Regions from separate parts of the Streptomyces sp. NPDC003077 genome, predicted to be linked through region 1. Evidence: predicted binding sites of a transcription regulator. Region 1 holds the regulator's gene; the other holds the start of a gene.

The links. The regulator HrcA, encoded in region 1, represses chaperone genes, less so after heat shock. The targets are predictions, from matches to a motif close to TTNGCACTCNGNNNNNCNGAGTGCNAA.
Region 2: groES (co-chaperone GroES) is a predicted target of HrcA. The motif match lies at 7,153-7,179, and genes of this name have one in related genera.

What each region holds. Positions count from the first base shown of each region.
Region 1 is NZ_JBEXNM010000013.1:142,992-158,124, reverse strand. Features, by position in the region: gene ABZX96_RS12400 (hypothetical protein) at 1-248, shown strand, start outside; gene ABZX96_RS12395 (16S rRNA (uracil(1498)-N(3))-methyltransferase) at 789-1,532, opposite strand; gene ABZX96_RS12390 (nitronate monooxygenase) at 1,529-2,680, opposite strand; gene dnaJ (molecular chaperone DnaJ) at 2,986-4,119, opposite strand; gene hrcA (heat-inducible transcriptional repressor HrcA) at 4,120-5,136, opposite strand; gene ABZX96_RS12375 (MBL fold metallo-hydrolase) at 5,335-6,069, shown strand; gene ABZX96_RS12370 (DUF3097 domain-containing protein) at 6,099-6,932, shown strand; gene ABZX96_RS12365 (Uma2 family endonuclease) at 6,940-7,515, opposite strand; gene hemW (radical SAM family heme chaperone HemW) at 7,627-8,868, opposite strand; gene ABZX96_RS12355 (SpoIIE family protein phosphatase) at 9,048-10,889, opposite strand; gene ABZX96_RS12350 (HAMP domain-containing protein) at 11,894-15,133, shown strand, end outside.
Region 2 is NZ_JBEXNM010000042.1:32,775-47,907, forward strand. Features, by position in the region: gene ABZX96_RS24925 (SDR family oxidoreductase) at 1-740, shown strand, start outside; gene ABZX96_RS24930 (DUF2264 domain-containing protein) at 1,244-3,334, opposite strand; gene ABZX96_RS24935 (hydroxyacid dehydrogenase) at 3,759-4,745, shown strand; gene groL (chaperonin GroEL) at 4,982-6,604, opposite strand; gene groES (co-chaperone GroES) at 6,699-7,007, opposite strand; gene ABZX96_RS24950 (FtsW/RodA/SpoVE family cell cycle protein) at 7,708-9,069, shown strand; gene ABZX96_RS24955 (class I SAM-dependent methyltransferase) at 9,302-10,486, shown strand; gene ABZX96_RS24960 (ATP-binding protein) at 10,632-12,584, shown strand; gene ABZX96_RS24965 (ATP-binding protein) at 12,593-13,048, opposite strand; gene ABZX96_RS24970 (Clp protease N-terminal domain-containing protein) at 13,333-13,920, opposite strand; gene ABZX96_RS24975 (WHG domain-containing protein) at 14,126-14,689, opposite strand; gene ABZX96_RS24980 (alpha/beta hydrolase) at 14,682-15,133, opposite strand, start outside.

The DNA of each region.
Region 1 (15,133 bases):
CCGACCTCCTGCACCACGCCCGCCCCGCCGAATGGGCGCTCTCCGTCCTGCTCCGGACCCAGGAGGGCGACTGGGTAAGCCCCGCGGACTGGGCCCCGGCACGCGCGGAGACCGACGCACTGATCCGGGAGCACCTGGGAAACAACGTCGAAGCCTGGGCGATCGCCCTCCAGCTCCTGCCAACCTTCACCGGTTCCCTGGCCGAACTGATATCGACGGTCGGCGCGGTGGCCCACTGGGAGGCGTAACTCCCCCGCCCACTGGGAGGCGCGCCCCTCACGCCTCCCCCGACAGCTCCACCAGCACCTTGACAACTGCACAGAGCGCATACGGGGCGCACAGGGCCCCTACCGGGGCGTCCCGGCAACGGACCGGGCCCAATCCCGTGGCGGGGCCACCCCACGGGACCCGGGACCGACCCCGCCACCGAACCACAACAACCCGTTCAAAGTTTTCCGGGCGGCCCACATGACGTTCGTACCCGCCATGGGCCGACCCGTAGGTCTTTCCCACCCCCCACAAGGGGCGGACGGCGGACGCGCAACCGACGGAAGGGGACGTCCCGGGGTGCCCCCGCAGCGGACTGGGGCGCGGCGGCCGGTGACCTACATCGCGTCGGGGAGGCGCAACTGCCGCGAGGAGGTACCCCGGGGCGGCCCCGACCCCGGAAACAACGAAGCGTCCGGCCCCACAAACCCCCTCCCGCCGAAGGCGAAACACCCCCACCCCGCCGAAGGCGGCAAACCCAGCACAGCCGCACCCCACGGCTCACACAAGCGGGGCAGAGATCACCCCCACCGCCCCGTCCGCCCCAACAGCAACGCCACCGCAGCCGTACCAGCAGTCGAGGTACGCAACACACTGGACCCCAGCCGATACGGCTTGGCCCCCGCCCCGGCGAACAGATCCAACTCCTCGGGCGAAACGCCCCCTTCAGGCCCGACCACCAGCACGATGTCCCCCTCCTCCGGCAGCGGCGCGCTCGCCAGCGGCGCGCTGCCCTCCTCGTGCAGGACGGCGGCGAACGCCGCTCCCTCCAGCAGACGGGCCACCTGCTTGCCGGTCACCGCCTCGGCGACCTCGGGGAAGGTCAGGCGGCGGGACTGCTTGCCCGCCTCACGCGCGGTGTTGCGCCACTTCGTGAGCGACTTGGCGGCCCGCTCGCCCTTCCACTGCGTGACGCAGCGTGCGGCCTGCCACGGCACGATGGCGTCCACGCCGGTCTCCGTCATGGTCTCCACGGCCAGCTCGCCGCGGTCGCCCTTGGGCAGCGCCTGGACGACGGTGATCCGCGGCCGGGCCGGTTCCTCGGTCCGTACGTCCGTCACCGCGACGTCCAGCCGGTCCTTGCCCTCCACGGCCGCGATGGTGCCGAAGGCGCCGGTGCCCGCGCCGTCCGTCAGCACGATCTCCTCGCCCGGCCGCAGCCTCCGTACGGACACGGCGTGCCGGCCCTCCGGCCCGTCCAGCGTCACGGTGTCCCCGGGCCGTACGCCCGTCAGCGAGTCCGTCACGAAAACCGGCGCGGTCATGACGCGCTCCCTTCGGTACCGCCGGACAACGCCGTCCGCGCGCTCTGCAATTCGGCCATCAGCACGTCCACCAGTCGGGCCGCGGGCAGTTCACGCGCCATCCGGTGTCCTTGTCCGGCCCACAGCGCCATGCCCTGGGCGTCGCCCGCCGCCGCGGCGGCCTTGCGCAGGCCGGAGGTGAGGTGATGGACGGCGGGGTAGGCGGCCGGGGCGTGGTGGCCGTGTTCCTTGATGAAGCGGTTGACCAGGCCGCGGGCCGGGCGGCCGGAGAAGGCGCGGGTCAGTTCGGTGTGGGTGAACAGGGGGCTGGTGAGCGCCTGCTTGTGCAGGGGGTGGGCGCCGGATTCCGGGGTGGCCAGGAACGCCGTACCGAGCTGCGCCATCGACGCGCCCGCCGCCAGCACGGCGGCGATCTGCGAGCCCCGCATCAGTCCCCCGGCCGCGATGAGAGGGACCCGGACGGCCTCGCGCACCTGCCCGAGCAACGCGAGCAGTCCCAACCCGGCGCCCGTGCCGTCCGCTTGCGGATCGTCCCGGTGGGTGCCCTGGTGGCCACCGGCCTCCACACCCTGGACGCAGACGGCGTCCGCACCGGCCGCCTCGGCGGCCTGCGCCTCCGCCACGGTGGTGGCCGTCACGACCGTGTACGTCCCGACCTCGGCGAGCGCGTCGAACACGGCACGAGACGGGCAGCCGAAGTGAAAGGAGACGACCGGCACCGGATCCTCGCGCAGCACGGCGAGTTTGGCCTCGTAACCGTCGTCGGCACCGCCGTACGGGTCCACCGCAGCCGACGGGCTCCCGTAGGAGACCCCATCCAGCGGGCTCCCGTAGGAGACCTCACCCAGCGGGCTCCCGTACGAGGCCGACTCGCCCGCCAACCGCTCGCGGTAGGCCTCGACGGCGGCGCGGTCGACGAGCGGCGGCTGGGGCATGAAGAGGTTCACACCGAAGGGCCGGTCGGTCGTCATCCCGCGAAGCCGCTTGATCTCCTCATGCATGCCGTCGGCGGTCTTGTAACCGGCGGCGAGGAAGCCAAGCCCACCGGCCTCTCCGACGGCCGCGACCAGCTCGGGACGAGCCGCACCGCCCGCCATGGGAGCCTGCACGATCGGGTGACGACAGAGATCGGTCAGCGCGGTGGACATGACTTCATCGTGTCACGCCCCAGACCACGCACCGAAACGACCCCGAGCTCTCCCCGGCGTGCCGCAGACCGGCACCCGGCGACCCACCCGTCCCGGCCCCACGGCCACGCAGACCCACGGACCCAAGAACGCGGACCCACGGCCACGCGGCCACGCGGCCCCACGAACACGCAGACCCACGGCTCCACGAACACGCAAAGCGAGCCCAACGCCACCGCCGCCCACGACCCCGCGCACACCCCACGGAAAAGCGGCCGGACCCCGTCTCCACGGGCCCCGGCCGCCACGCCGAAGGACGGTAGCGCCTACCGCCCGTTGAACGCGTCCTTGAGCCGCGAGAACAGCCCCTGCTGCCCCGGCTGGAACTGCCCCATGGGCCGCTCCTCGCCGCGCAGCTTGGCCAGCCGCCGCAGCAGTTCCTCCTGCTCGGTGTCGAGCTTGGTGGGCGTCTGGACCTCGACGTGCACGATGAGGTCGCCGCGCCCGCCGCCCCGCAGGTGCGTGACGCCGCGCTGGTGCAGCGGGATCGACTGGCCGGACTGGGTGCCGGGCCGGACATCGACCTCTTCGGTGCCGTCCAGCGTCTCCAGCGGGCACTTCGTGCCCAGGGCCGCGGCGGTCATGGGGATGGTGACCGTGCAGTGCAGGTCGTCGCCGCGCCGCTGGAAGACCGGGTGCGGCAGTTCGTGGATCTCCACGTACAGGTCGCCGGCCGGGCCGCCACCGGGGCCGACCTCGCCCTCGCCGGCGAGCTGGATGCGGGTGCCGTTGTCGACACCGGCCGGGATCTTGACGGTCAGCGTCCGGTGGGCCCGGACCCGTCCGTCGCCGGCGCACTCCGGGCACGGGGTCGGCACGATCGTGCCGAAGCCCTGGCACTGCGGGCAGGGACGGGAGGTCATGACCTGGCCCAGGAAGGACCGGGTGACCTGCGAGACCTCACCCCGACCGCGACACATGTCACAGGTCTGGGCCGAGGTGCCGGGGGCCGCGCCCTCGCCGCTGCACGTGGTGCAGACGACGGCGGTGTCGACCTGGATCTCCTTGGTCGTGCCGAAGGCGGCCTCGTCCAGCTCGACGTCGAGCCGGATCATGGCGTCCTGCCCGCGCCGGGTGCGCGAGCGCGGTCCGCGCTGCGAGGCCTGGCCGAAGAAGGCGTCCATGATGTCGGAGAAGTTGCCGAAGCCGGCGCCGAAGCCGCCCGCGCCCGCTCCGCCCGACTGGGACAGCGGGTCGCCACCGAGGTCGTAGACCTGCTTCTTCTGCGGGTCCGACAGCACCTCGTAAGCGGCGTTGATCTCCTTGAACCGCTCTTGGGTCTTCGGGTCGGGGTTCACATCCGGGTGCAGCTCGCGCGCCAGCCGCCGGAAGGCTTTCTTGATCTCGTCCTGCGAAGCATCGCGCCGTACGCCCAGGACCGCGTAATAGTCCGTGGCCACTTACGACTCCGCCAGGATCTGTCCGACGTAACGTGCCACTGCGCGTACCGCTCCCATCGTTCCGGGGTAGTCCATGCGGGTCGGTCCGACCACGCCGAGTTTGGCGACGGCCTCGTCGCCCGAACCGTAGCCGACCGCGACGACCGATGTGGACGTCAGACCCTCGTGGGCGTTCTCGTGCCCGATTCGTACGGTCATGCCGGAGTCTTTGGCCTCTCCCAGCAGTTTGAGCAGGACGACCTGCTCTTCCAGGGCTTCCAGCACCGGCCGGATGGTCCGGGGGAAATCATGCCCGAAGCGGGTCAGATTGGCGGTACCGCCGATCATCAACCGCTCCTCGGTCTCCTCCGCGAGCGTCTCCAGCAGCACCGACAGGACGGTGGCGACCGTGCCCCGGTCCTCCTGCTCGAAGGACTCGGGCAGGTCCTGCACGAGCTGCGGGACGTCCGTGAACCGGCGGCCCACGACACGGCTGTTCAGCCGCGCGCGCAGGTCCGCCAGAGACGTTTCGCCGAACGGCGCCGGGCAGTCCAGCAGCCGCTGCTCGACCCGCCCGGTGTCCGTGATCAGTACGAGCATCAGCCGGGCCGGAGCCAGCGCCAGCAGCTCCACGTGCCGCACCGTGGAGCGGGTCAGCGACGGATACTGCACCACCGCGACCTGCCGGGTCAGCTGCGCCAGCAGCCGGACCGTGCGCCCCACCACGTCGTCCAGGTCGACGGCGCCGTCCAGGAAGTTCTGGATGGCCCGCCGCTCCGGCGAGGACAGGGGCTTGACGCCCGCCAGTTTGTCGACGAAGAGGCGGTAGCCCTTGTCGGTGGGGATGCGCCCCGCGCTCGTGTGGGGCTGGGCGATGAAGCCCTCCTCTTCGAGCACCGCCATGTCGTTGCGGACCGTGGCCGGGGAGACACCGAGCTTGTGCCGCTCGGTGAGCGCCTTGGACCCGACCGGCTCCTCGGTCCCGACGTAGTCCTGGACGATGGCGCGCAACACTTCGAGCCTGCGTTCACTGAGCATCGCGCGCACCTCCAGTCCGGCCGTCATTCTGGTCTTTCTCGCCTGGCACTCACAGCGGCCGAGTGCCAGACCCTGTGCCAGTGTACGGCCGGGTCACACGGGCAGGGCAAGGGCCGTCATCACGAACGTCCTCCCGGCCGAGCGGCGGCACCGCCGGACCGGCGGGCAACGCTACCGCGATACGGCTAGCGTCTCGGTATGCGCGGGACTTGGGAAGAGGCGGGATGGGAACGGCTCGGGGCAGGGGTCGCACGGCGGCGCCTGCCCGGCTGGGACGCCACCGTCGGTGTCGTGGCGGGGTCGTCGGGGGTGCTGATCGTGGACACCGGTGCCGACTTGAGGGAGGGCGCCGCCCTGCGCCGGAGCATCCGCGGCGTGCTCGGGCGCGACGTGACGCACGTCGCGCTCACCCACCCCCATTTCGACCACGTACTGGGCACCGCGGCGTTCGCGGGCGTCCGGGTCTACGGCGTGGCCGGTATGGACGTCCTGCTCGCTCGGCAGAAGGACGAGATGCGCGAGGACGCGGTACGCCACGGAGCCGATCCGGACGCGGCGGCCGAGGCCGCCGACCTGCTCGTCCGCCCCCGCCACCCGGTCCGCGGCGAGACGACGCTCGACCTCGGGGACCGGCGGGTCGTGCTGGCCGCCGTCGGCCCCGCCCACACGGCCCACGACCTGGCGGTGCTGGTCCCGGGGGAAGCGGGCGAGCCGCCGATCGTCTTCTGCGGCGATCTGGTCGAGGAGTCCGGCGAACCGCAGGCCGGGCCGGACGCGGTCCCCGCCCAGTGGCCCGCCGCGCTGGACCGTCTGCTGGCCCTCGGAGGGGAGGACGCGGTGTACGTCCCGGGGCACGGCGCCGTGGTGGACGCACGGTTCGTCCGGGAACAGCGCGCCGAGCTGGCCCGCCGCTTCGGCGTGTCGCGTTCCTGACCAGGGGTTCCCTCCCTATCGTCGGTCGGATGCGCAGCAGACAGTACGGTCCCGATCTGACTCCGCCCTGGAAGCGGCAGCGGCCCGCCCCCGAGGTCCCGGCCGATCCCGATCTCGTGGTCGAGGAGGTCGGCACCGGCTTCTGCGGCGCGGTGATCCGCTGCGAGAAGACGGCCCAGGGGCCGACGGTCACCCTGGAGGACCGCTTCGGCAAGCGGCGCGTCTTCCCCATGGAGCCGCGCGGCTTCCTCCTGGAGGGCCAGGTGGTCACCCTCGTCCGCCCCCAGGAGCGCCCCGTCCCGAGCGGTCCGGCCCGTACGGCCTCCGGCTCCCTGGCGGTCCCCGGGGCGCGCGCCCGGGTCGCGCGCGCCGGGCGCATCTACGTGGAGGGCCGACACGACGCCGAGCTGGTGGAGCGGGTGTGGGGCGACGATCTGCGCATAGAAGGCGTCGTCGTGGAGTACCTGGAGGGCGTCGACGACCTGCCCGCCCTCGTCCGCGCCTTCTCCCCCGGCCCCGGCGCCCGGCTCGGCGTCCTGGTCGACCACCTCGTCCCCGGCTCCAAGGAGTCCCGGATCGCGGCCGAGGTCACGGGCGAGGACGTCCTCGTCGTCGGCCACCCGTACATCGACATCTGGGAGGCCGTGAAGCCGTCCTCCGTCGGCATCCCCGCCTGGCCGTCGGTCCCGCGCGGCCAGGACTGGAAGACGGGCGTCTGCCGCGCCCTGGGCTGGCCCGAGAACACCGGCGCCGCCTGGCAGCACATCCTCTCCCGCGTCCACTCCTACCGGGACCTGGAACCGGCGCTGCTGGGACGGGTGGAGGAGCTGATCGACTTCGTGACGGGGGCGGGGGCGGATTAGCGGGCGGTCAGTGGGAGGGGAGGGTCTGGAAGTCGTCGGTCCGCAGAAGAACGCCGAGGTCGTCGAGCGGGACCGAGTCCCCGAACTTGAACACGCGTCGCGACACGTAGTCGGCTTCCTCCCCGGCACCCGCGGGCTCGGTCAGGAGCGTGGAGCACGCCGTGAAGGGGTCGACGATCAGATAGGTGGGAATGCCCCCGGCGGCGTAGATCGAGCGCTTGATCCGGTAATCGCGGTCGGCGCTGTTCTTGGACACGACTTCGAGGACCAGAGTCACAGCCGGGGCGGGCACGAAATGCCCCGCGCCTTCGTATGCCCCGCTTTCCACCACCACGAGATCCGGCTGCGGGCGGCTCGCTTCCCCCGGAATGGCGATGTCCTGGGTCGTCACCGGATTCCAGCGTTCCTCGGGAAAGATCTGCCGCTGAATGGTCAGCACGATCATGTTGTGGACCCAGCTGGGCCCCGCCATCATCACGATGTCCCCCCGCAGAAGTTCACACTTGTACCCCTCGGGAACCTGAAGGTCCTCGAAGTACTCAGTGATCGACTCAGTGATCGGCCGGTCGTCCACAGCGGTCATCTCCGTGGCCTCCATATCCCGCCGCTTGCAATTGACGGCAGACTATGGACGGCGATAGGGGGAAACCCAGGGTAACCGGCCGACTTCACTCCTGCGGGTGATCGCCCCCGATCAGTCCACCAAGTCCCGTACCACCGCGTCCGCGAGCAGGCGTCCGCGCAGGGTCAGGACGGCGCGGCCGGCCTCGAACGGGGCCTGCTCCAGAAGGCCGTCCGCGAGGGCGCGGTCCGCGGCGCGGCGGCCCGCCGGGGCGAGGATGTCCAGGGGGCAACCGGCGGCGAGGCGGAGTTCCAGGAGGACGCGTTCGACGCGGCGGTCCTCGTCGGAGAGGAGTTCGCGGCCGGCGCCGGGGGAACGGCCCTCGGACAGGGCCTGGGCGTAGGCGCCGGGGTGCTTGACGTTCCACCAGCGGACGCCGCCGACGTGGCTGTGCGCGCCGGGGCCGGCGCCCCACCAGTCGGCGCCGGTCCAGTACAGCTCGTTGTGGCGGCAGCGGCCGGCGTCCGTGGTGGCCCAGTTGGACACCTCGTACCAGCGGAAGCCGGCGGCGGTGAGCGTCTCCTCGGCGATCAGGTAGCGGTCGGCGTGCACGTCGTCGTCGGTCATCGGGACCTCGCCGCGGCGGATGCGGCGGGCGAGCTGGGTGCCCTCCTCGACGATCAGGGCGTACGCCGAGACGTGGTCGGGGGCGGCGCCGATCGCGGCGTCCAGGGAGGCGCGCCAGTCCGCGTCGCTCTCGCCCGGGGTCCCGTAGATCAGGTCCAGGTTCACGTGCGCGAACCCGGCCGCGCGCGCCTCGGCCACGCAGGCCTCGGGCCGTCCCGGGGTGTGCGTGCGGTCGAGGATCTTCAGGACGTGCTGCCGCGCGCTCTGCATCCCGAAGGAGATCCGGTTGTACCCGGCGGCGCGCAGGTCGGCGAGGTAGCGCGGATCGACGGATTCCGGGTTGGCCTCCGTGGTGATCTCCGCGCCCTCCGCGAGCCCGAACTCGTCACGGATGGCGGCGAGCATCCGGCCGAGGTCGGCGGCGGGAAGCAGGGTGGGCGTACCGCCGCCGACGAAGACGGTCTCCACCGGGCGGGGATCGTCGCCCAGCACCTTGCGGGCGAGCCGGATCTCCTCGATCAGGGTGTCCGCGTAGTTCTCCCGCGAGGCGAGCGCGCCGCCGGAGCCGCGCAGCTCGGTGGCCGTATAGGTGTTGAAGTCGCAGTAGCCGCAGCGCGTGGCGCAGTACGGGACGTGCAGGTAGAACCCGAGCGGCCGGTCCCCCGCCCCCTCCAGGGCGGAACCGGGCAGCGCCCCGTCCTCGGGCATGGGCTCACCATCAGGCAGTGCGGAAGGCATGGGAACCATTGTCCGGTATCCGGCGGGTGAACGGGGCGGGCCGGGGCCGGGGGCCGGACGGCCGCGAGCCCGGCGGAGCAGGCGGCGCCCCGACAGGCGACCCGCGATGTGCCCGCCGGCCGCGGGCTGCCGCGACGCCCGCCCGGACCGTGGCGAAGGCGCGGGACCACCCCACGCCACCGTCATGGTTACTCCGGCAACGTCGCCTGAAGGACCAGCAGGGCCAGATCGTCGTCAGGCGGAGTGGGGGCGAAGGCGTGCACCGCGCCGCGGATGTGTTCGGCGATGCCGGGGGCGCGGAGGCCGGCGCAGGCCGCCAGGGTGGCCGCGAGCCCGTCCCGGTCGTCGAACTGCCGCCGCCCCCACCTGCGCTCCGTCACCCCGTCCGTGACGCACAGCAGCGTCTCGCCGGGCCGCAGGTCGAAGGACTCGTTCTCGTACGCCGCCTCTTCCAGGACGCCCAGCAGCACTTGCGGCACCGCGACGGGCCGCACGGTGCCGTCCGTGCCCAGGACGAGGGGCAGCGGGTGGCCGGCGCTGGCGAGGGTGCAGCGGACGCCGTGCCCGTCCGCGTGCGGCACCAGCTCGCCGTAGAGGAGGGACAGGAAACGCGTCTGCTCGTCCTCCTCCCGTTCGGCGGACGGGGCCACGCCGTTCCCGGCCTCGGCCACCGCCACCGTGACGGCCGCCACCGCGTCCGCGGCCTCGCGGGCCAGCGTCTTGTTGAGCCGGTCCAGGACGTCCGCGACGGAGAACCCCTCGCGGGCCAGCAGCCGGAGCACCGGACGGGCCAGGCCGGTCACCGCGGCGGCCTCCGGCCCGCTGCCGCACACGTCGCCGAGGGCGAAGCACCAGCGCCCGTCCCCGGCCCGGAAGAGGTCCCAGAAGTCGCCGCCCGCCCACGCGCCCTCGCGCGGTTCGTAGACCACCGCGGACTCGATGCCGGGCACCCGCGGCAGTCCCGCGGGCAGCAGCCTGCTCTGGAGCACCTTGCTGATGCGTTCCTGGCGGGCGTACGCGCGGGCGGTGCCGATCGCCTGCGCGGCCCGGCGGGCGAGGTCCTCGATCAGGGCCACGACCTCGTCCGGGAAGCGCATCAGGCCGGCCCGCCCGATCAGTATCGTCCCGTGCCGGCGACCGCCTGCCGCCAAGGGGCAGGCCAGCGCCGCGCCGCCCGGCCCGTATCCGCTCGGCTCGTGCGGCCAGGGCCAGGGGACGGCCGTGCGGGCGCCGCCGGCCGGGTTCCGGTCGGCGATGACCGGCGGGTCCTTCTCCAGGACCATCCGCAGGGCGTCGATCCGGGCCTCGTTGGAATGCCAGACCCGGGAGAGCCGGGGCGCCTGCCCGGGCCCGCCGGTGCCGTCGTCGAGCCATACGGCGCACCAGTCGGCCAGCCTCGGGACCATGAGCTGGGCCGTGATGGACGCCACCCGGTCCGGGTCCAGCTGCCCGGACAGCAGGTCGGACGCCTCGGCGAGGAAGGACAGGGCGCCGTGCCGCATCCAGTCGGTGTCGGAGCGGCGCAGTTCCGCCCGCTGCGGCGCCGGGGCCAGGAGTTCGGCGGCCCGCAGGCCGCGCCGCAGCGCCCGGTCCGTGCGCGGCACGCCCGCCTCCGGGTCGTAGGCGGGGTCCGGTTCGCCGGTCGGCAGGCGGAACCACACGGTCTTCATGCCGCGGCGGTAGGAGATCCCCCACGCCTCGGCGACCGCGCCGACCAGTTGCAGGCCGTGGCCGCCGCCCGTCGGCGTGGGCTCGTGGCGGCCCCGTACGGCGCGGGCGGGGTGGTGGTCGGACACCTCGACGACGACGGCGGGCCACGGGCCGTCCGTCTCCAGGCGGCTGAGCAGCTCCACGGCGGTGCCCGCGTGCACGACGGCGTTGGTGACCAGTTCGCTCACCAGCAGGACCGCCTCGTCGGCGAGGCGGTCGGTCAGGCCGTCGGCGCCCGGCAGCCCCCGGGAGGTCCAGTCGGCGAGCGTGGCCCGCAGGAACTGGCGGGCGGCGGCAGCGGCACGCGGGTTCCCGGGCAGGCTGGCGCGGCGGACGCTGCGGTCGGCGGGGGCGGTGGCAGGGCGCGGCTCCGGGGCGACCGACGGCGCCGGGGCCGGGGCCGGGGCCGGGGAAAGGGTTGCCGGTAGCGCGTCGGGTGGGGCGTTTCCGTCCGGCCCGTGCGGTACGGCCGATCCAGGCGGTACATCGGGTCCCTGCGGTACGGCGGTCGGGCCCGCGTGCACCGCACCGGCGCCCGCTTCCTCCGCCACGGGCGAAGTGCGGATCGCGCGGATGCCCTCCGCCGGGCCGGGCGCGCCATCGGACGGTTCGGTGCCGCCGCCGGCCGTTCCGGTCACGCCATCGGACGGTCCGACGACGCCACCGTCCGGCCTGAACTCGTCACCGTCCGGCCTGATCTCGTCATCAGCCGACTCCGGGAGATCACCAACCGACTCCGGGAGATCACCAGCCGACCCGCTGCCGTCACCAGCCGGCCCGGCAACGTCACCGCCCGGATCCACCGCACCGGCACCCCGCCGCGCGACCACGCCCCCGCCGGACGCCTCATCCCCGCCCGGCCACCCGGCGCCGTCACCGTCCCGGACACCGGCCGGCCCCTCACCCGCCGCCCCGTCCGGCGCACCCGCGCCCCCGGCCGCCCCGTCGACGCCCTGCCCGGCGACGCCGTACTCCGGCATCGGCACCGGCTCCGGTCCGCCGGTGCCGTCCGGCCGGCCGGGCCCCGCCGGGCTCGGCCGCGCGGCGTCCCCTCGCGCTGACATTGTCGTCCTCATCGAGCTCATCGAGCGACTCCCGAGCAGTTCCGCAATAGCGCCGAACGCGCCACCGACAGAGTGACAGACTGAGCGCGCCCATAAGCGACGAGTTACTGAAGTGAGCAGTCATGGCGGTCGATTCGGCGGTTCCTCGTGCTTCTCACGCCTCTGATCACTCTTCCGGCCAATCCTCCGGCCGCTCATCCGACGGCTCCTCCGACGGCGACCGGGTGCGTGCCGCCGACCTGCGGCCTTTGCTGACGGCGTTGACGTCCCTGGCGGCGGGGGACTTCCGTGCGCGGCTGCCCCTGCCGCGCGACGGCATGCTCGCGGACCTGGCGGCGGCCTACAACCAGATCGCGGCCCGCAACCAGCACCTGGCCGACGAGCTGTCCCGGCTGCGCACGGACGTGGTGCGGCGGGGGCGGCTGGACGAGCGGATGTCGCCCGGTGCCGGGCCCGGCACCTGGGCCACCTGCGTGCAGGCCACCAACGCCGTCATCGACGCCCTGGTCGTCCCGGCGGCCCAGGCCACGCAGGTGCTGGACGCGGTGGTGGAGGGCGACCTCACCCAGCGGGTGGACCTGCACGACGGCAACCGCCCGCTGCGCGGGGACCGGCGGCGGCTGGGCCGGGCGGTGAACCGCATGGTGGACCAGCTCTCGCTGTTCACCGGCGAGGTCACCCGGGTCGCCCGCGAGTCCGGGACGGAGGGGCGGCTGGGCGGGCGGGCCAAGGTCGCGGGGCTTTCGGGGAGTTGGCGGGATGTCACGGACGCCGTCAACACCATGGCGGCGCGGCTGACGGCGCAGGTGCGGGACATCGCGCTGGTCACCACGGCCGTCGCGCGCGGCGACCTGACCCGTCAGGTGACGGTCGAGGCGGCGGGCGAGCTGCTGGAGCTGAAGCTGACGGTCAACACGATGGTCGACCAGCTCTCCGCCTTCGCCGACGAGGTCACCCGCGTGGCCCGCGAAGTCGGCACCGAAGGGCAGTTGGGCGGACGGGCCCAGGTCAGGGGCGTGTCGGGCGTCTGGAAAGACCTCACCGACAACGTCAACTTCATGGCCTCCAACCTCACCAGCCAGGTCCGCAACATCGCCCAGGTCACCACGGCGGTGGCCAACGGCGACCTCAGCCAGAAGATCACCGTCGACGCGCGCGGCGAGATCCTCCAGCTCAAGCTGACGGTCAACACGATGGTCGACCAGCTCTCCGCCTTCGCCGACGAGGTCACCCGCGTGGCCCGCGAAGTCGGCACCGAAGGGCGGCTGGGCGGACGGGCCCAGGTCAGGGGCGTGTCGGGGGTCTGGAAAGACCTCACCGACAACGTCAACTTCATGGCGGACAACCTGACGAGCCAGGTCCGCAACATCGCCCTGGTGGCCACCGCGGTCGCGGAGGGCGACCTCGGCAAGAAGATCACGGTCGAGGCGAAGGGCGAGATCCTGGAGCTGAAGACGACGATCAACACGATGGTCGACCAGCTCTCCGCGTTCGCCGACGAAGTCACACGCGTGGCCCGCGAAGTCGGCACCGAAGGCAACCTCGGCGGTCAGGCCCAGGTCCGCGGCGCCTCCGGCGTCTGGAAAGACCTCACCGACAACGTCAACTTCATGGCCTCCAACCTCACCAGCCAGGTCCGCAACATCGCCCAGGTCACCACCGCCGTCGCGGACGGCGACCTGTCGAAGAAGATCACGGTGGACGCGCGCGGCGAGATCCTGGAGCTGAAGGACACCGTCAACGGCATGGTGGAGCAGTTGCGCGCGTTCGCCGACGAAGTCACACGCGTGGCCCGCGAAGTCGGCACCGAAGGCAACCTCGGCGGCCGGGCCCAGGTCCGCGGCGCCTCCGGCGTCTGGAAAGACCTCACCGACAACGTCAACTTCATGGCCTCCAACCTGACGGCGCAGGTCCGCAACATCGCGCTGGTGGCCACGGCCGTGGCGCGCGGCGACCTGTCCAAGAAGATCGACGTGGACGCGCGCGGCGAGATCCTGGAGCTGAAGACCACGCTCAACACGATGGTCGACACCCTCTCCTCCTTCGCCTCCGAGGTGACGCGGGTGGCGCGCGAGGTGGGCAGCGAGGGGCGGCTCGGCGGCCAGGCGCGGGTGGAGGGCGTCTACGGCACGTGGAAACGGCTGACGACGAACGTCAACGAGCTGGCCTCCAACCTGACGACGCAGGTGCGCGCCATCGCGGAGGTCGCCTCCGCGGTGGCCGCGGGCGACATGACCCGCACCATCACCGTGGCGACGCAGGGCGAGGTGGCCGAGCTCAAGGACAACATCAACCTGATGGTCTCCAACCTCCGCGAGACCACCCGCGCCAAGGACTGGCTGGAGTCGAATCTGGCCCGGCTGGCCGGTCTGATGCGCGGCCACCGGGATCTCGTCGAGGTCGCCGACCTGATCCTGCGCGAGCTGACGCCGCTGGTGAACGCCCAGTACGGCGCGTTCTTCCTGGCCGACACGGAGCCGGGCGACCTGCGGCTCGCCTTCATCGCCGGTTACGGATCCGCCCAGGACACCACCGTGGACACGCCGGGTTCCGTGGGGCACGGCCTCGTCCGGCAGGCCGCCCTGGAGAAGAAGCGCATCCTGGTGGAGAACGCGCCGACCGACTACATCAAGATCAACTCTGGCCTGGGCGAGGCGGACCCGGCGACGGTCGTGATCATCCCGATCCTCTTCGAGGACCGGACGCTGGGCGTGATCGAACTTGCCTCCTTCTCCCGCTTCTCCGACGTCCACCTGGCGTTCTTCGACCAGTTCGTGAACACCATCGGGGTCGCCATCAACACCATCGTCGCCAACGCCCGCACGGAATCCCTGCTGGGCGAGTCACAGCGGCTGGCGCGCCAGCTCCAGGAGCGCACGGACGAGCTCCAGCGCCGGCAGGCCGAACTCCAGCGTTCCAACGCCGAACTGGAGGAGAAGGCGGCGTTGCTGGCCAGTTCCTCGCAGTACAAGTCCGAGTTCCTGGCGAACATGTCGCATGAGTTGCGTAATCCGCTCAACTCGCTGCTCATTCTGGCGCAGTTGCTCGCCGACAACCCCGACGGGAACCTGACCGAGCAGGAGGTGCAGTTCGCGATCACGATCCACCGCTCGGGGTCCGACCTGCTCCAGCTGATCAACGACATCCTGGACCTGTCCAAGATCGAGGCCGGCCGGATGGACGTCCGGCCCAAGCGCCTGCCGCTGGCCAAGCTGCTCAACTACGTGCACGACACCTTCCGGCCCATGACCCTGGACCGCGGGCTGGCCTTCGAGGTGGGGGTGGACGACACCGTCCCCAAGGAGCTGTTCTCCGACGAACAGCGCCTCCAGCAGGTGCTGCGCAACCTGCTCTCCAACGCCGTCAAATTCACCTCCGCCGGGAAGATCGACCTGCGGGTGGACCTCGCCCCGGACGGCTTCCTCGCCTTCAGCGTCACGGACACCGGCATCGGCATCGCTCCGGACAAACTGCCCGCCATCTTCGAGGCGTTCCAGCAG
Region 2 (15,133 bases), on a different contig from region 1:
GTATCGGGGCGGCGTTCGCCCGGCGGCTGGCGCGCGGCGGCCACGACGTGGTGCTGGTGGCCCGGAACAAGGACCGGCTGCGCGAGAGCGCGACCGAACTGCACGACCGGCACGGCATCGAGGCCACGACCCTCGTCGCCGACCTGGCCACCGAAGAGGGGATCGCGGCCGTCGAGGCCCGGCTCGCGGACCGCGAGCACCCGGTGGACCTGCTGGTGAACAACGCCGGGTTCGGCAACAAGGGCGAGTACCTGGACGTCCCGATGGCCGACGAACTGGCCATGCTCAAGGTGCACTGCGAGGCGGTGCTGCGGCTGACCACGGAGGCCGTCAAGGGCATGCGGGACCGGCGGCGCGGCGCCGTGATCAACGTCGCCTCGGTGGCGGCCTTCGTCCCGCGCGGCACATACGGGGCGAGCAAGGCGTGGGTCGTGCAGTTCACGCAGGGCGCGGCCCGGGACCTCGCCGGCAGCGGCGTCCGGCTGATGGCGCTGTGCCCCGGCTTCGTCCGCACGGAGTTCCACCAGCGGGCCGGGATGGGCACGGACAACATCCCCTCCTGGATGTGGCTGGACGCCGACAAACTGGTGGACGCCGCAATGAAGGACCTCGCCCGCGGCAAGTCCCTCTCCATCCCCGACCCGCGCTACAAGACACTGACAAGCGTGGCAAAGCTGGTCCCGCGCAACGTCCTGGGCGGCGTCACGTCGCGCACGGGACGCAAGTACGGGCCCAAGTAGGGGGCGCGGGGCGGGAGTGACGGGGGCGGGGCGGCGGTGGCGGCTGTGGGTCGAGGATGACGGGCGGGCGCGCTCACATTTCCAGCCCGTCCGGCGCTTGAGGACAACGCCCCCGGCGTTCACCGGCACCCACGCCACGTCGCAGACGGAACACAAGTACGGGCGGGCGCAAGCAGGGAACGGCGACGGACGGGCGCAGCCCGCACATCCAGCCCGTCCGGCGCTTGAGGACAACGCCCCCGGCGCCCACCGACACCCACATCACCTCGCAGACGAAACACAACCACGAGCCGAAGCAGGGAACCGAAACAGGGAACACGACGACAGCCGGACGCAGCCCGCACATCCAGCCCGTCCGGCGCTTGAGGACAACGCCCCCGGCGTTCACCGGCACCCCAAAACCACCCGCCACCCACACCCCGAAGCGACCCACGTTCCCAGGAACGGACCGACCGGTCGGCCCCCCAACATGGGGAGCCGACCGGTCCCACATAAGCGACGCCTCAGGGCAGCACCCGCACCGCGACGCGTTCCGGGCCGAGGGTCAGGACATGCCCGGTCCCGTCCTGCCAGGTGACCCGTATGTCCGAGCCGGTGACGCCCGAGCCGGTGACCTCCACATCGGCCAGCGCCCGCACGGCCACCGGCGCGTCCTCCGCGGTGAGCGAGGCCAGCGACAGGAAAAGCGCCCCCTCCGCCGCACCGACGGCCCCGTCCAGACACGCCATACGAGAACGCGCCCCAAAGGGCGTGCGGCCCGCCTCCAGGTGGCGCGCGTCCCCGGTGTAACCGCGCACCGGGTGGAGTTGCGCGGTGAGCCCGCCCTCGGTGACGGCCCAGCCGCTCTGGCGTACGGGCGTGCCGAGCGCGGCCCCGGTCACCAGGTGGGCGCGGAGTTCGGCGCGCCCGTGCGCCACCGTGACGGAGAGGACGCGCACGCCGGCGAGCGGCTCCCCGTCCGAACGCCGGGGCGTGTGCGCGGAGGCGGCCCACCCGGGGCCGTGGCCGAGCGGCTCGGCGGGACCGCGAACGGTCCAGGCCGGGCCGTCGGCCGCGCCACCCTTCGCATGGTCGCCGTCCGTCCCCTCGTCCGGACCCTGCGCACCGTCCCCGACCAGCAGGCCGAAGTGGTTGTCCGGAAAGGAATCGACGGCGGGGCCGGAAACGGGCGCGTGGTCGGAAGCACCGGCCCCCTCCTCCCCCACCAGCCAGTCGAGGTCGTCAGGGTGCAGGAGACCGGTCGGGCGCGGGGTCGCCACGGGGCCCGTCCGCGTGGAGTAGGCGAAGCGCCCGTAGTACGGGTCCGGCAGGTCCCAGGGCGCGTTGCTGCCGTGGTTGTGCAACCGCACGAGGCCGTCCGCCGCGGTGGAGTGGACGAGCATCCCCGTCGTCCCCAGCGCCGTGACGGCGTCCGCCGTCTCCGCGGGCAGCGCCTCCTCCGGCTCGTTCCACACCGGATGCGTCGCGGGCACCAGGAGTCCGACGAACCCCTTGGACGCCCAGTAGGGGGAGGCGGGCCCCGAGTACCCCTGGAGGATCGGCCCGTAGGGGCCGTACCAGCCCAGGGAGAGCAGCCCGTCCCGCCCCACGGCACCCCGGTCCAGGAAGTGCCGCAGCGCGCCGGACGCGAGCCGCCGGGTGGCGCCCGGGGCGAGCGGCGTGTGACCGGTCAGCGCGCCGAGCCACGGAGCGGCGGTGGCGGCGAACCGGTACGTGAGCGAGCGCCCGAAGGGCATCGGCGCGCCGTTCGCGTCGAACGTCCGCGTCAGACCGTCGAGTTGGGCGTGCAGCCGCTCCCCGTAGGTGGCCAGCAGCGCGCGGTCCCCCGAGAGGTGCGCGTGCAGGACGGGGTAGAAGTGCAGCGCCCAGCCGTTGTAGTGGTCGAAGGACCGGTTGGCGCCGTCGCTGTACCAGCCGTCGCCCCGGTACCACTCGTCGATGCGGGTCAGCGCCCGGTCGACGGCGGCCTGCGCGCGCGTCGTCTCGATGCCCGCGTCGAGCAGGAAGCCGCCCACGGTGAGGCCGAACAGCCACCAGTTGTTGTCCATCGGGGACGGGCCGAGCGCGGGCAGCAGCCACTCCACGACGCGGGCGCGCACCCCCTCGTCCAGGGTGTCCCACAGCCAGGGCCGGGTCAGCCGCAGCCCCAGGGCGACCGAGGCGGACTCCACGACCGCCTGCTGGGTGCCGGCCATCAGGGGCCAGGAGTCGGGGTGCCCGCCGTCGGCTTCGCGGAGGTCGACCGGGTGCTCGGTCCCCGCGGCGAGCCCGCGCGCGTACCGGGGCAGGTATCCGTGCGGGTCCTCCCCACCGCTGCCCGCGACCCGGAACGCCGCGGCCAGGAACGTCCGCGCGTACCCCTCCAGGCCGTCCGACCGCGCCCCGGACCAACTGGCACGGTGCCCGGGCAGATTGATCAACCCGCCCCGCTCACTGGCGTACGGCGCGACCGCGTCCAGCAGGCCGTCGGCCGCCGCCTCCCAGTGCGCGCGGGTCCACCCGGTGTACGGGCTGAGCTCGCGGTCCTCGGGCGGCAGCGGGAAGGGCACGGATGAGGCACCGGAAGCGTCACCTCCCGCCACGCGCGGCGCCATGGAGGCCGATGAGGCGGACGATAAGGAGACCGACGAGGCGGACGGGACGGAGGAAGAGGGTCGCTGTGCCGAATCGTTCATCAAACTTCCCCTGCGGACTTCGACGCCTCCGCACATCCCCGCGTGTCCGGTTGCCCGGTGCGGAGGAGGGCGGGGCGATGGAGGACGGTACGGACCGAGGCTGTCACGGCAGTTGCCACTGTGACGAGGGGGCACAGTGGGACATAAACGCCGGTACAGGGAACTACGTTGAAACGAAGCTCCGACCACGCCCATCCCCCTTGCTCCCCCGCGGAAAGGACCTCCGCCACCCACCATGCCCCACACCACTGACAACGCCCCCGAGCCCACCACTCCCAACCCCAACCCCGGCCCAGCACCAGCCCCCACCACACCCCCACCCCGCCCCACCCTCCTGCTCGCCATGGGCCCCGGCATCGCCGACCGCCTGCTCCACGACCGCCACCGGGCCCGCCTGACCTCGCTGACCCGCACCAACCCCCACCTGGTCGCCCACGAACTCCCCGCCCCCTCCCCCGAGGTCGCCGCCGCGCTCGCCGCTGCGGAACTCCTCCTCACCTGCTGGGACGCTCCTCCCCTGACCGAACGGGTACTGGCCGCGGCCCCCCGCCTCCGCGCCGTCGTCCACGCCGCGGGTTCCGTCAAGGGACATGTGACGGACGCGTGCTGGGCGCGCGGCATCACCGTCTCCTCGGCCGCCGCGGCCAACGCCCAGCCGGTCGCCGAGTTCACCCTCGCCGCGATCCTGTTCGCCCACAAACGCGTCCTCCGCGCAGCGCACCGTTACCGCACCCGGCGCGCCCCGCACGACTGGCGCGGCGAACCGGACGACGCCGGCAACTACCACCGCACCGTCGGCGTCATCGGCGCCTCCCACATCGGCCGCCGCGTCATCGCGCTCCTCCAGCCCTTCGACCTGGAGGTTCTGCTCCACGACCCGTACGTCGACGCCGCCGAGGCCACCCGCCTGGGCGCCCGCCCCGTCTCCCTGGACGAGCTCTGCGCGTCCTCCGACACCGTCACCGTCCACGCCCCCGAGCTCCCCGCCACCCGCCACCTGCTGGACGCCCGCCGCCTCTCCCTCATGCCGGACGGCGCAACGCTGATCAACACGGCCCGCGGCTCCCTCGTGGACGAGACCGCCCTCCTCCCCGAACTCGTCTCCGGCCGCCTCCACGCCGTCCTCGACGTCACCGACCCCCCGTGCCCGCCCCCGGACTCCCCTCTCTACGACCTCCCGAACGTCCTGCTCACCCCCCACATCGCCGGCTCCCTCGGCACCGAACTCCACCGCATGGCCGACCACGCCCTGGACGAAATCACCCGCTACACCCGGGGCCTCCCCTTCGCCCATCCGGTGCACCGCGAGGAACTGGACCACTCGGCTTGAGCGAGACGGACGCACCGCACCCCCTGGCCCGGAAATCCGCTCACTCGCCCTGCGAGCCCGCCCGCGCACACCCCCACCAACGCCGGAACCCGGTCCCCACATAGTGGGAACCGGGTTCCGTACACACACGTCCGGCGCGGTGGCCTCGTAACGACCAGCCGGGGCGGTCGACGACCAACCCATCGACCGATCAGAACCGGTCGATCAATCGATCAACGCCCCCGCCGCCCGCTCACTCAGTGCGAGTGACCGTGGCCGTGGCCCGCCTCGGGCTCCTCCTCGGCCGGCTTCTCGACGACCAGGGTCTCGGTCGTGAGCAGCAGGGAGGCGATGGAGGCGGCGTTCTCCAGGGCGGAGCGGGTGACCTTGACCGGGTCGATGACGCCGGCCTTCACCAGGTCGCCGTACTCGCCGGTCGCGGCGTTGAAGCCCTGGCCCTTCTCCAGCTCCGCCACCTTGGAGGTGATGACGTAGCCCTCAAGGCCGGCGTTCTCGGCGATCCAGCGCAGCGGCTCGACGGCGGCGCGGCGGACGACGGCGACACCGGTGGCCTCGTCGCCCTCCTTGCCGAGGTTGCCCTCCAGCACCTTGACGGCGTGGACGAGCGCGGAGCCACCACCGGAGACGATGCCCTCCTCGACCGCGGCGCGGGTCGCGGAGATGGCGTCCTCCAGACGGTGCTTCTTCTCCTTGAGCTCGACCTCGGTGGCCGCGCCCACGCGGATGACGCAGACGCCGCCGGCGAGCTTCGCCAGGCGCTCCTGCAGCTTCTCGCGGTCCCAGTCCGAGTCGGTGGTCTCGATCTCGGCCTTGATCTGCGCGACGCGGCCGGCCACGTCCTCGCTGTTGCCACCGCCGTCGACGATGGTGGTGTCGTCCTTGGTGACGGTCACGCGGCGGGCGGTGCCCAGCACGTCCAGACCGGCCTGGTCGAGCTTGAGGCCGACCTCCTCGGCGATGACGGTGGCACCGGTGAGGGTGGCCATGTCGCCGAGCATCGCCTTGCGGCGGTCACCGAAGCCGGGGGCCTTGACGGCCACCGCGTTGAAGGTGCCGCGGATCTTGTTGACGACGAGGGTGGAGAGCGCCTCGCCCTCGACGTCCTCGGCGATGATCAGCAGCGGCTTGCTGGCGCCGGCCTGGATGATCTTCTCCAGCAGCGGCAGCAGGTCCTGGATCGCGGAGATCTTGCCCTGGTGGATGAGGATGTAGGGGTCCTCCAGGACGGCTTCCATGCGCTCCTGGTCGGTGACCATGTACGGCGACAGGTAGCCCTTGTCGAAGGCCATGCCCTCGGTGAAGTCCAGCTCCAGGCCGAAGGTGTTGGACTCCTCGACGGTGATGACACCGTCCTTGCCGACCTTGTCCATCGCCTCGGCGATCAGCTCGCCGACCTGCTTGTCCTGGGCGGACAGGGCGGCGACGGCGGCGATGTCGGACTTCTCGTCGATGGGACGGGCGGTCGCGAGCAGGTCGTCGGAGACGGCCTTGACCGCGGCGTCGATGCCCTTCTTCAGGGCGGCCGGGGAGGCGCCGGCGGCGACGTTGCGCAGGCCCTCGCGGACCAGCGCCTGGGCCAGGACGGTCGCGGTGGTGGTGCCGTCACCCGCGATGTCGTTGGTCTTGGTCGCCACCTCCTTGACGAGCTGGGCGCCCAGGTTCTCGTAGGGGTCGTCGACCTCGACCTCACGGGCGATGGTGACACCGTCGTTGGTGATGGTCGGGGCGCCGAACTTCTTGTCGATGACGACGTTGCGACCGCGGGGGCCGATCGTCACCTTGACCGTGTCGGCCAGCTTGTTGACACCGCGCTCAAGGGCGCGACGGGCGTCCTCGTCGAACTTCAGGATCTTCGCCATGAGTTGCTTCAAGTCCTCTCAAACGAACTGCGCCCCGGGCGCCCGGTGTTGAAAACGCGGGTACCAGGGGCGCAGATCACATCAAACGGGTGAATTACTTCTCGACGATCGCGAGAACGTCGCGAGCCGAGAGGACGAGGTACTCCTCGCCGTTGTACTTCACCTCGGTGCCGCCGTACTTGCTGTAGAGCACGACGTCACCGACGGACACGTCGAGCGGAAGGCGGTTGCCGTCCTCGAAGCGGCCCGGACCCACGGCCAGGACGACGCCCTCCTGGGGCTTCTCCTTGGCAGTGTCCGGAATGACCAGGCCAGAGGCCGTGGTCTGCTCGGCGTCCAGCGGCTGGACCACGATGCGGTCCTCAAGCGGCTTGATGGCAACCTTGGAGCTGGCGGTCGTCACGATCCGACCTCCCCCTTCGGAGATCTCACGGGGCTAATGTCTCAGGTGGCGGCCAGGTCGATCCGTCGTCGCGGGTGCCGGATCTGCCCGTCGCTGTAGTTGGCACTCCCCGGTGGAGAGTGCCAACGCCGAGACTATGACGCGGTTAGCACTCGGTCAAGCGGAGTGCCAGCGTGTCTGCGGGGCCCGTCTTCCGGCCTTCGGCGCTCTCCCTCATGGCGTTTTACGTCTTTTCGGCTTTGCGGCGGCTTCGCGGAGTGCCGGCGCCGGGGCCGGGCAATGGCCGCCCTTTCGGCGGTGCCGAGCGTCCGCCTCATACCCCGTAAAGGCCCGGAAAGCCGGGAAAACATCGGGCGAGACGGGGAAGGCCGGGGACGGCGCAGAGAATCCGAAGGGGGAAGCCGGCACCACGATCCCGCGCATGCGAACCGCCGGGCCACCGCGCCACACACCCGAAGGCCGCCGCGGTGCCCCACCAAACAGAAAGGCCGAAATACCCGAGGCGGAAACCCCCGACCGGAAGTCACCCTTCGTGAGTGCCTCACCACCCATGGCAGGGAAGGGCAACTCAGTTCGATCGGGTCTCGTCTATCCCTTCGATCGCCATCACCCCGGCGGCCCCAGCAACGACGGAGGAACCGTGCGCGGACTGACGAACCCGCTCAGCGTCGGTGGGGAGGTCGACGCGGCCGAGCGCACCATGACCTTCGCCGCCCTCGCCCAGGCGCCCAACCGGCGCCGCACCGAGGCGTGGCTCCTCCTCTTCGCGTTCCTGATCACGATGTTCGGCTACGTCAGCGCCGGTCTGGCCATGACCGGCCGGCTGCCGGAGGGACTGCCCGCCTTCACCGCCGTCGTGTTCTTCATGGCGCTCGCGCCCCATCTGGTCGTCCGCCGCTTCGCGCCGCGCGCCGACCCGCTGATCCTGCCGCTGGCCACGCTGCTGAGCGGGCTGGGGCTGGTGCTGCTGTACCGGCTCGACCTGATCTACGAGAAGCGGCCCCGACTGCCGGACCCCGCCGTGTCGGGCCAGATGGTGTGGACCGTGCTCGGGCTGGTGGCCTGCGCCGGTGTGCTGATCCTGCTCAAGGACCACCGGCTGCTCCAGCGCTACATGTACCTGACGATGGCGGTGGCGCTGGTCCTGCTGATGGCGCCGGCGTTCTTCCCCGGCGACACCTTCGGCGCCAAGCGGTGGATCCTGCTGGGGCCGCTGTCGCTCCAACCGGGTGAATTCGTGAAAGTCGCGATCGCGGTCTTCTTCGCCGGCTACCTGGCCGCGAACCGGGACGCGCTGGCGCTGGCGGGCCGCCGGGTCCTGGGCGTGCGGCTGCCTCCGGGCCGGCAGCTCGCGCCGATCCTCACCATCTGGGTCGTCAGCCTGCTCGTCCTGGTCTTCGAGCGCGACCTCGGCACCTCGCTGATCTTCTTCGGCGTCTTCGTGATCATGCTGTACATGGCCACCGAGCGGACGAGCTGGGTGCTGTGCGGCCTGAGCCTGGCGGCGGCGGGCGCGGCCGTGGTCGGCTCGATCGAACCGCACGTCAAAGGCCGGGTGGTGGCCTGGCTGCACCCGATGGACATCTACCTCCCCAAGGAGCAGCGCCCCAAGGGGCTGATCTCCGAGCAGGCCGCCGAGGCGCTGTTCAGCTTCGGCAGCGGCGGGGTCGGCGGCACCGGCCTCGGCCAGGGCCACCCGGAACTCGTCGGCTTCGCGGGCAACAGCGACTTCATCCTCACCACCGTCGGCGAGGAACTGGGCCTCGCCGGCCTGATGGCCGTCCTGCTGCTGTACGCCCTGCTGGCCCAGCGCGGCCTGCGCACCGCGCTCACCGCCCGCGACTCGTTCGGCAAGCTGCTCGCGGTCGGGCTGTCCAGCGCGCTCGTCCTCCAGGTGTTCGTCGTCGGCGGCGGCGTCACCGGCCTGATCCCGCTGACGGGCAAGGCCCTGCCGTTCCTCGCGAAGGGCGGCTCGTCCCTCGTCGCGAACTGGCTGATGATCGCCCTCCTCCTGCGCATCAGCGACCGCGCCCAGCAGCGCCGCGAGCCCGTCCGCGCGTAGGATCGCGCGCCCGCCCGCATCCTCGTACGGAACGCGCGCCCGCATCCGCGTACGGATAGCCCGCCCGCATCCTCGTACGGATCCGCCCGCCCGCATCCTCGTACGGATCCGCCCGCCCACGTCCTCGCACGGATAGCCCGCCCACGTCCTCGTACCCATCACCCGCCCACATCCGCCTACGGACCGCCCTCCCACAGCTCCGCCGGTTGGCACGCCCTCGCCCTCCCCCACAATGGGCCAGGTGAACGACCTCGAATCCTTCTCCGCGCTGCTCGCTCTCGAAGGGCAGGCGCTGCTCGACGAGCTCCGCGACCACGACCCGGCGGACGAGCTGGCGACCGCGACCCGGCTGCGCCGCGCGCACCCCGCGCCCCTGGTGTCGGCCGCGCTGGGGCAGGCCCGGCTGCGGCAGCGCGCGGTGGCGAAGTTCGGCGAGGACGCGCACCGGATGTACTTCACACCCAACGGCGTGGAGCAGTCCACCCGCACCGCGGTCGCCGCGCACCGGGCCGCCCGGCTCGCCGCGCTGGGCGTACGGTCGCTGGCCGACCTGTGCTGCGGCGTCGGCGGGGACGCCCTGGCGCTGGCGCGCGTCGGCATCCGCGTCCTGGCCGTCGACCGCGACCCGCTGGCCTGCGCGGCGGCACGCGCCAACGCGGACGCGCTCGGGCTGTCGGACCTGATCGAGGTGCGGTGCGCCGACGTGACCGAGGTCGACACCACCGGCTACGACGCGGTGTTCGTGGACCCGGCCCGGCGCGGCGGCCGGGGCGGCCGGATCTTCGACCCGGAGGCGTACTCGCCGCCGCTGTCCTGGGCCGTCCAGGCCGCCCGCACGGCCCGTTACGCGGCCCTCAAGGTCGCCCCCGGCATCCCGCACGAGGCGGTGCCCGAGGACGCCGAGGCGGAGTGGATCTCGGACGCGGGCGACGTGAAGGAGGCCGTCCTGTGGTTCGGCACCGAGCCGGGCGCGCGGACGGCCACCCTCCTGCCCGGCGGTGACCGGCTGATCGGCGCGGGCCTGCCGGACCCCGAGCCGGGCCCGGTGGGCCGCTGGCTGTACGAACCGGACGGCGCGGTCATCCGCGCCCATCTCGTCGCGGACGTGGCCAAGGAGGTCGGCGGCCACCTGATCGACCCCACAATCGCCTACGTCACCGCCGACACCCTCACCCCCACCCCGTACGCCACCGCCTACGAGATCACCGACGTCCTCCCCTTCAACGTCAAGAAACTCCGCGCCCTCCTGCGCGAACGCGAGATCGGCGTCGCCGTCATCAAGAAGCGCGGCTCCGCCGTCGAACCCGACGACCTCCGCAAGAAACTCAAACTCAACGGCCCCCACACCTGCACCGTCTTCCTCACCCGCGCCGCCGGCGCCCCCACGATGCTCCTGGGCCACCCGGCCCCGGCGTGACCCCACCCCCCTTCGCCGAGTGACCCACCGCGCCCACCCCAGTTGAGCAGGAAACCGGGAGGCGCGACGGCTTCCCGTCCACGGCTGTGGACAACCACGGCCGCGCGTCTCCACAGCTGTGGATGAGGGACAGGGGCACGGCGCCATGGTGAAGCTGCCGCTCAAGGTGGGTCAGGAGCATGTCGCGAAGCTCGCGCGCATGCACGACCCGGTCGGAGCCATCGAGGAACTGGTGTGGAACGCGCTCGACGCCGACGCCGAACGCGTCACCGTGGAATTCGAGACGAATCAGCTCGGCGGCATCGAACGGGTGGTGGTGACGGACGACGGCACCGGCATGGCCGCCGAGCGGTGCGCCGAGCACTTCCAGCCCATCGGCACATCGTGGAAGAGGCGCGCGGAGACGAGCCCGGTGAAGAAGCGTGCGCTCCACGGCAAGAACGGGCAGGGGCGGATCCGTGCCTTCGCCCTGGGCAACGAGGTGCGGTGGACCAGCGTGTCGGAAGGAGCGGCCGGACGGCAGCGTGTGGTGATCGAGTCGGACCGCCGGGCGATGCACGAGTTCGACGTGAGTGACGCGGAACCGACGGACGCGCCGACCGGCACCGTCTTCGAGGCCCTCGGCGGCGCCGAGCTGCGGAAGCTGTCGGAGCGCACCGCCGTGACGACGCTCACCGCGGCGCTGGCCCTGCACCTGGAGGCGTACCCGGACATCGAGGTCATCTACGACGGTGAGCGCCTGGACCCGGCCGAACTGCAACCCCACATCGCCGAATACCCCCTCCCCGCGCCAAGCGGCCGGAACGACGACCGGCCACCCCTGCTGAAGATCATCGAGTGGAGCCGCCCGGTTACCCGGGCCCTGATCCTGTGCGATGCGCGGGGCATGTCCCTGGCGCAGCTCAGGCCCGATATCCAAGCCCCGGGATTCCACTTCACGGCGTACCTCTCGTGGTCCGCGTTCGCCGACGAGCCGGGGGACCTGTCCTTGGCCGACTGGGAGCCGGACGGCGCGGTCGCCCGGGTGATCGGCAGCGCCCGGGACCGGATGCGGGCGCATTTCCGGCTCCGTGCCGAGCGGCGGCGGCAGGAGATCGTGCGCGCGTGGCAGGCGGAGGGCATCTACCCGTACCGGGGAGAGCCCGCCGGGCACCGGGAGCGGGCCGAGCGGGAGACGTTCGACACCGTGGCCACCACCGTCGTCAGGCACCTGCCGAACGTGAAGCGGACCCGCAGGATGACGCTCGCCTTCCTTCGCGCCGTGCTGAGCCACGAGCCGGGCGACGTGCTGCGCATCGTCGAGGAGATCTTCGCGCTGACCCGTCAGGAGCATGACGACCTGGCGCGGCTACTGGACCGGACCCCCTTGTCGTCCCTCATCAAGGCCTCGACCCGCGCGACCGGGCGTCTCGACTTCCTGGCCGCGCTGGAGCACCTGGTGTTCGAGCCGGAGTCCCGGAGCCGGCTCAAGGAACGCGCCGCGCTCCACAAGGTGCTGGAGAACGAGTCCTGGGTCTTCGGCGAGGAATACGCGCTCCACGTCAGCGACCGCAGCCTGGAGGAGGTGCTGCGGCAGCACCGCGCCCTGCTGGGCAGGCCGCCGGCCGGAAGCGGGCCCGTACTGCGCGAGGACGGGCGCCGGGGGATCGTCGATCTGATGCTCTCCCGCGCGGCGCGGCAGCGTCAGGGCGAGCGGCATCACCTGGTGGTGGAGCTCAAGCGGCCGAAGGTCGTCCTGGGGATGCCCGAACTCGAACAGATCACCGGCTACGCGGAGGCCGTCATGAGCGACGACCGCTTCCGCGACACCCGCGTGACCTGGGACTTCTGGCTCGTGGGCAACAGCATGAGCAGCACCCTGCGGCAGGTGGCACACCAGCGGGACCGGGTGCCCGGCTGCGCCGTGGAGCACCCTGCCCACCGGGTGTGGGTCCGCACCTGGGGCGAGATCATCCAGGACTGCGAGGAACGGCTGCGCTTCTACCACGACCAGCTCGACTACCAGTCCGCGAACGAGCACGCCACGGACTACCTCATCCGGCAGCACCCCGACGTCGTCCCCGAGCTGATCCCTTCTCCGGCCCGGCCCACTCCCTGACCGGCCCGCTACGCCGTCGCCATCTCGAACCACACCGACTTCGCGTACGGCCCGAGGGGGTCGCCCTCGTCCGTTCCCCATTTGTCGGCCAGCGCCGCCACGATCAGCAGGCCCCGGCCCCAGGTGGTCGGTTCTCCCAGGTCGGGGGCCGGGTAGGGGCGTTCGGCCGAGGTGTCGTGCACGCCGATGCGTACGGTGGAGCGCTCGACGAGGACGCGCAGCATGACCGCGCCGCCGCGCGAGTGCACATAGGCGTTGGTGCTCAGCTCGGACGCGCACACCTTCGCCGCCTCCACGAGGCGGTCCTCCTGGCGGAGCGAGCGGAGGATGCCGCCGACGAAGTCGCGGAAGACGCGCGGCAGCAGCGCGTGCCGGGTGCTCTCGATCGAGAAGACGTAGGGCGGTTGCATCTGGGCGGGGGGACTGCCGGGCGTTCGGCCGTTCGAGGCGTCATCGTTTCCCATGGGTCAACTCCCTCGGGTGAGGCCGCTGTTGTCGCGCTCCACGGTATGTGATCGATCCGTTACGCACAGCGGGTTCGGAGACCGGCTGATGATCGGTGTACACCCGGTGCACACCGGCGCGCGGACGAACGGAGCGGACGGCGCGCGGAACGGCGGCCGATGCACGGACGGCGCACCGTGCGACGCGGGGCCGCGCCCCCGTCGGGCGGTGGCCCGTTCCCGTCAGCCGATGACCCGTTCCCGTCGGCCAACGGCCCTTCCCCGCCGACCAGCGGCCCACCCCGTCAGTCGACAGCCCGCCCCAGGTCGGCGAGGACGCCCGCCCGTACCGCCCGCGCGTCCGTGCCGAGTCGACGGAGGGCGCCCGCCGTGACGGCGTCGCCGTGGCGCAGCACCCCCAGGAGCACATGTGCGGTTTCCACGCCGACGCCCCAGCGTCCGGCGGCCTCGCGCTGCGAGCGTTCCAGCGCCTGCCGGGCGGGCCGCGTGAAGGGGGCCGCTCCCGCCCGGCGTCGCCGTCGAGGCCAGGCGGGCCGTCGGGGCGCACGGGCGGACGGGGCGTCGAGGGCGCCCGGCCCGAAGGCGGCCTCGGCGCGACCGCGCACCACGCCGAGGTCGATGCCCAGCGTGCGGAGGGCCGCCGCGTCCTCGGCGTCCAGGACCCCGTCACCACGGTCGGCCGCGGCGCGGACCGCCGCCCGGCACGCCGTGTGCGTGACACCCAGGCGGCGCAGGGCGGCGGGCGCGTCGGGCTGGGCCGCCAGGCCGAGCAGGAGGTGTTCGGGGCCGGTCCACGCGTGCCCGAGGGACCGCGCCTCCGACTGCGCCCGCACGACGGCGGCCCGCGCCTGAGGGGTGAACAGCTCGAACATGTCGACCTCCTGGCGTGCTTTCCGTGGGCCGTTCGCTGCGGGCCGCCGCGCTCCTGGACACCCCCGATGACTCCAGGCGGCGCGGGGCCCGTTGGAAACGGACGCCTGAGCGCCGTTCCTTGCGTCAAGGTAGGTTGACGCGAAAGGAGATGTCAACAGTGATTGACGCCCAACCGCCTTGCACACATAGCCAGTTGCGGGCCGCTCAGTCGACAGGCTTGGGCAACCCCGCGAGAACCATGCCGATGAGCAGGTCATAGCTCTCGTCCAGGTCCTCCGGCAGGCCGAAACCGCCGGCCGCCTCCAGTACGGCGAAACCGTGCGCGGCCGAACGCAGGCAGCGGGCCGCGTGGATGGCCTGCTCGCCTTCCAGACCGTGCGCCTGGAGGGCGGCGAGGACGACGTCGAGCAGCCGCTGCCCGGCCGCGTCCGCTCCCGGCTCCGACGGGGGTGCCTGGAGGACCACCGCGTAACGGCGCGGGTGTCCCACGACGTACGCGCGGTACGCCCGCATCAGGGAGCGCAGCGCGTCGTCACCGGACCGCCCGAGTACGGCCTCGGCGGCCCGGTCGGTGATCTCGTCCATGACGCGTGCGGAGACCAGCGACCGGAGTTGGGCGAGGTTGCGGACGTGCTTGTAGAGGGAGGGCGGGGCCACGTCGGCCCGGGCGGCGACCTTGGCCAGCGTCAGCGCCTCCGGACCGGCCTCGTCGACGAGTTCCAGGGCGATGGCGACCACGGCCGCGGGGGACAGTCCTGCTCTAGGCACCGGCGTGCTCCTTGAGGAACGGCAGGACGACCTCGGCGACCTGCCCGGGGAACTGGGCGTGCGGGTAGTGGCCGGCGCCGTCGATCATCGCGATGGTGCCGACGCCGGGCGGCATGGCCGCCACGATGCCCTCGGCTTCCCTGCGCGGGTCGGGGAAGTCCGGGTCCCGCGTGCCCATGACCACCAGGGCCGGGCACCGCACGCCGCCGAGCCGGTCCTCGGCGTCGGCGGGCGAGGACCAGGCCATCGCGGCGGCAGCCGCCATCCGCCCGGGGCCCCGCAGCCCCGCCTGCAGCGCCCGCAGGTACGCCTCGAAGTCGTCGGGCCGCGCGCCCGGATACGCGTGCCGCTGGTACGCGCCCCACAGGGAGACGCTGCGGGTGAGCATGGCGCCCGCGATGAGGGCCATGCCTCCGAGGTAGCGCGGGGTCAGGTCCTTCGGGG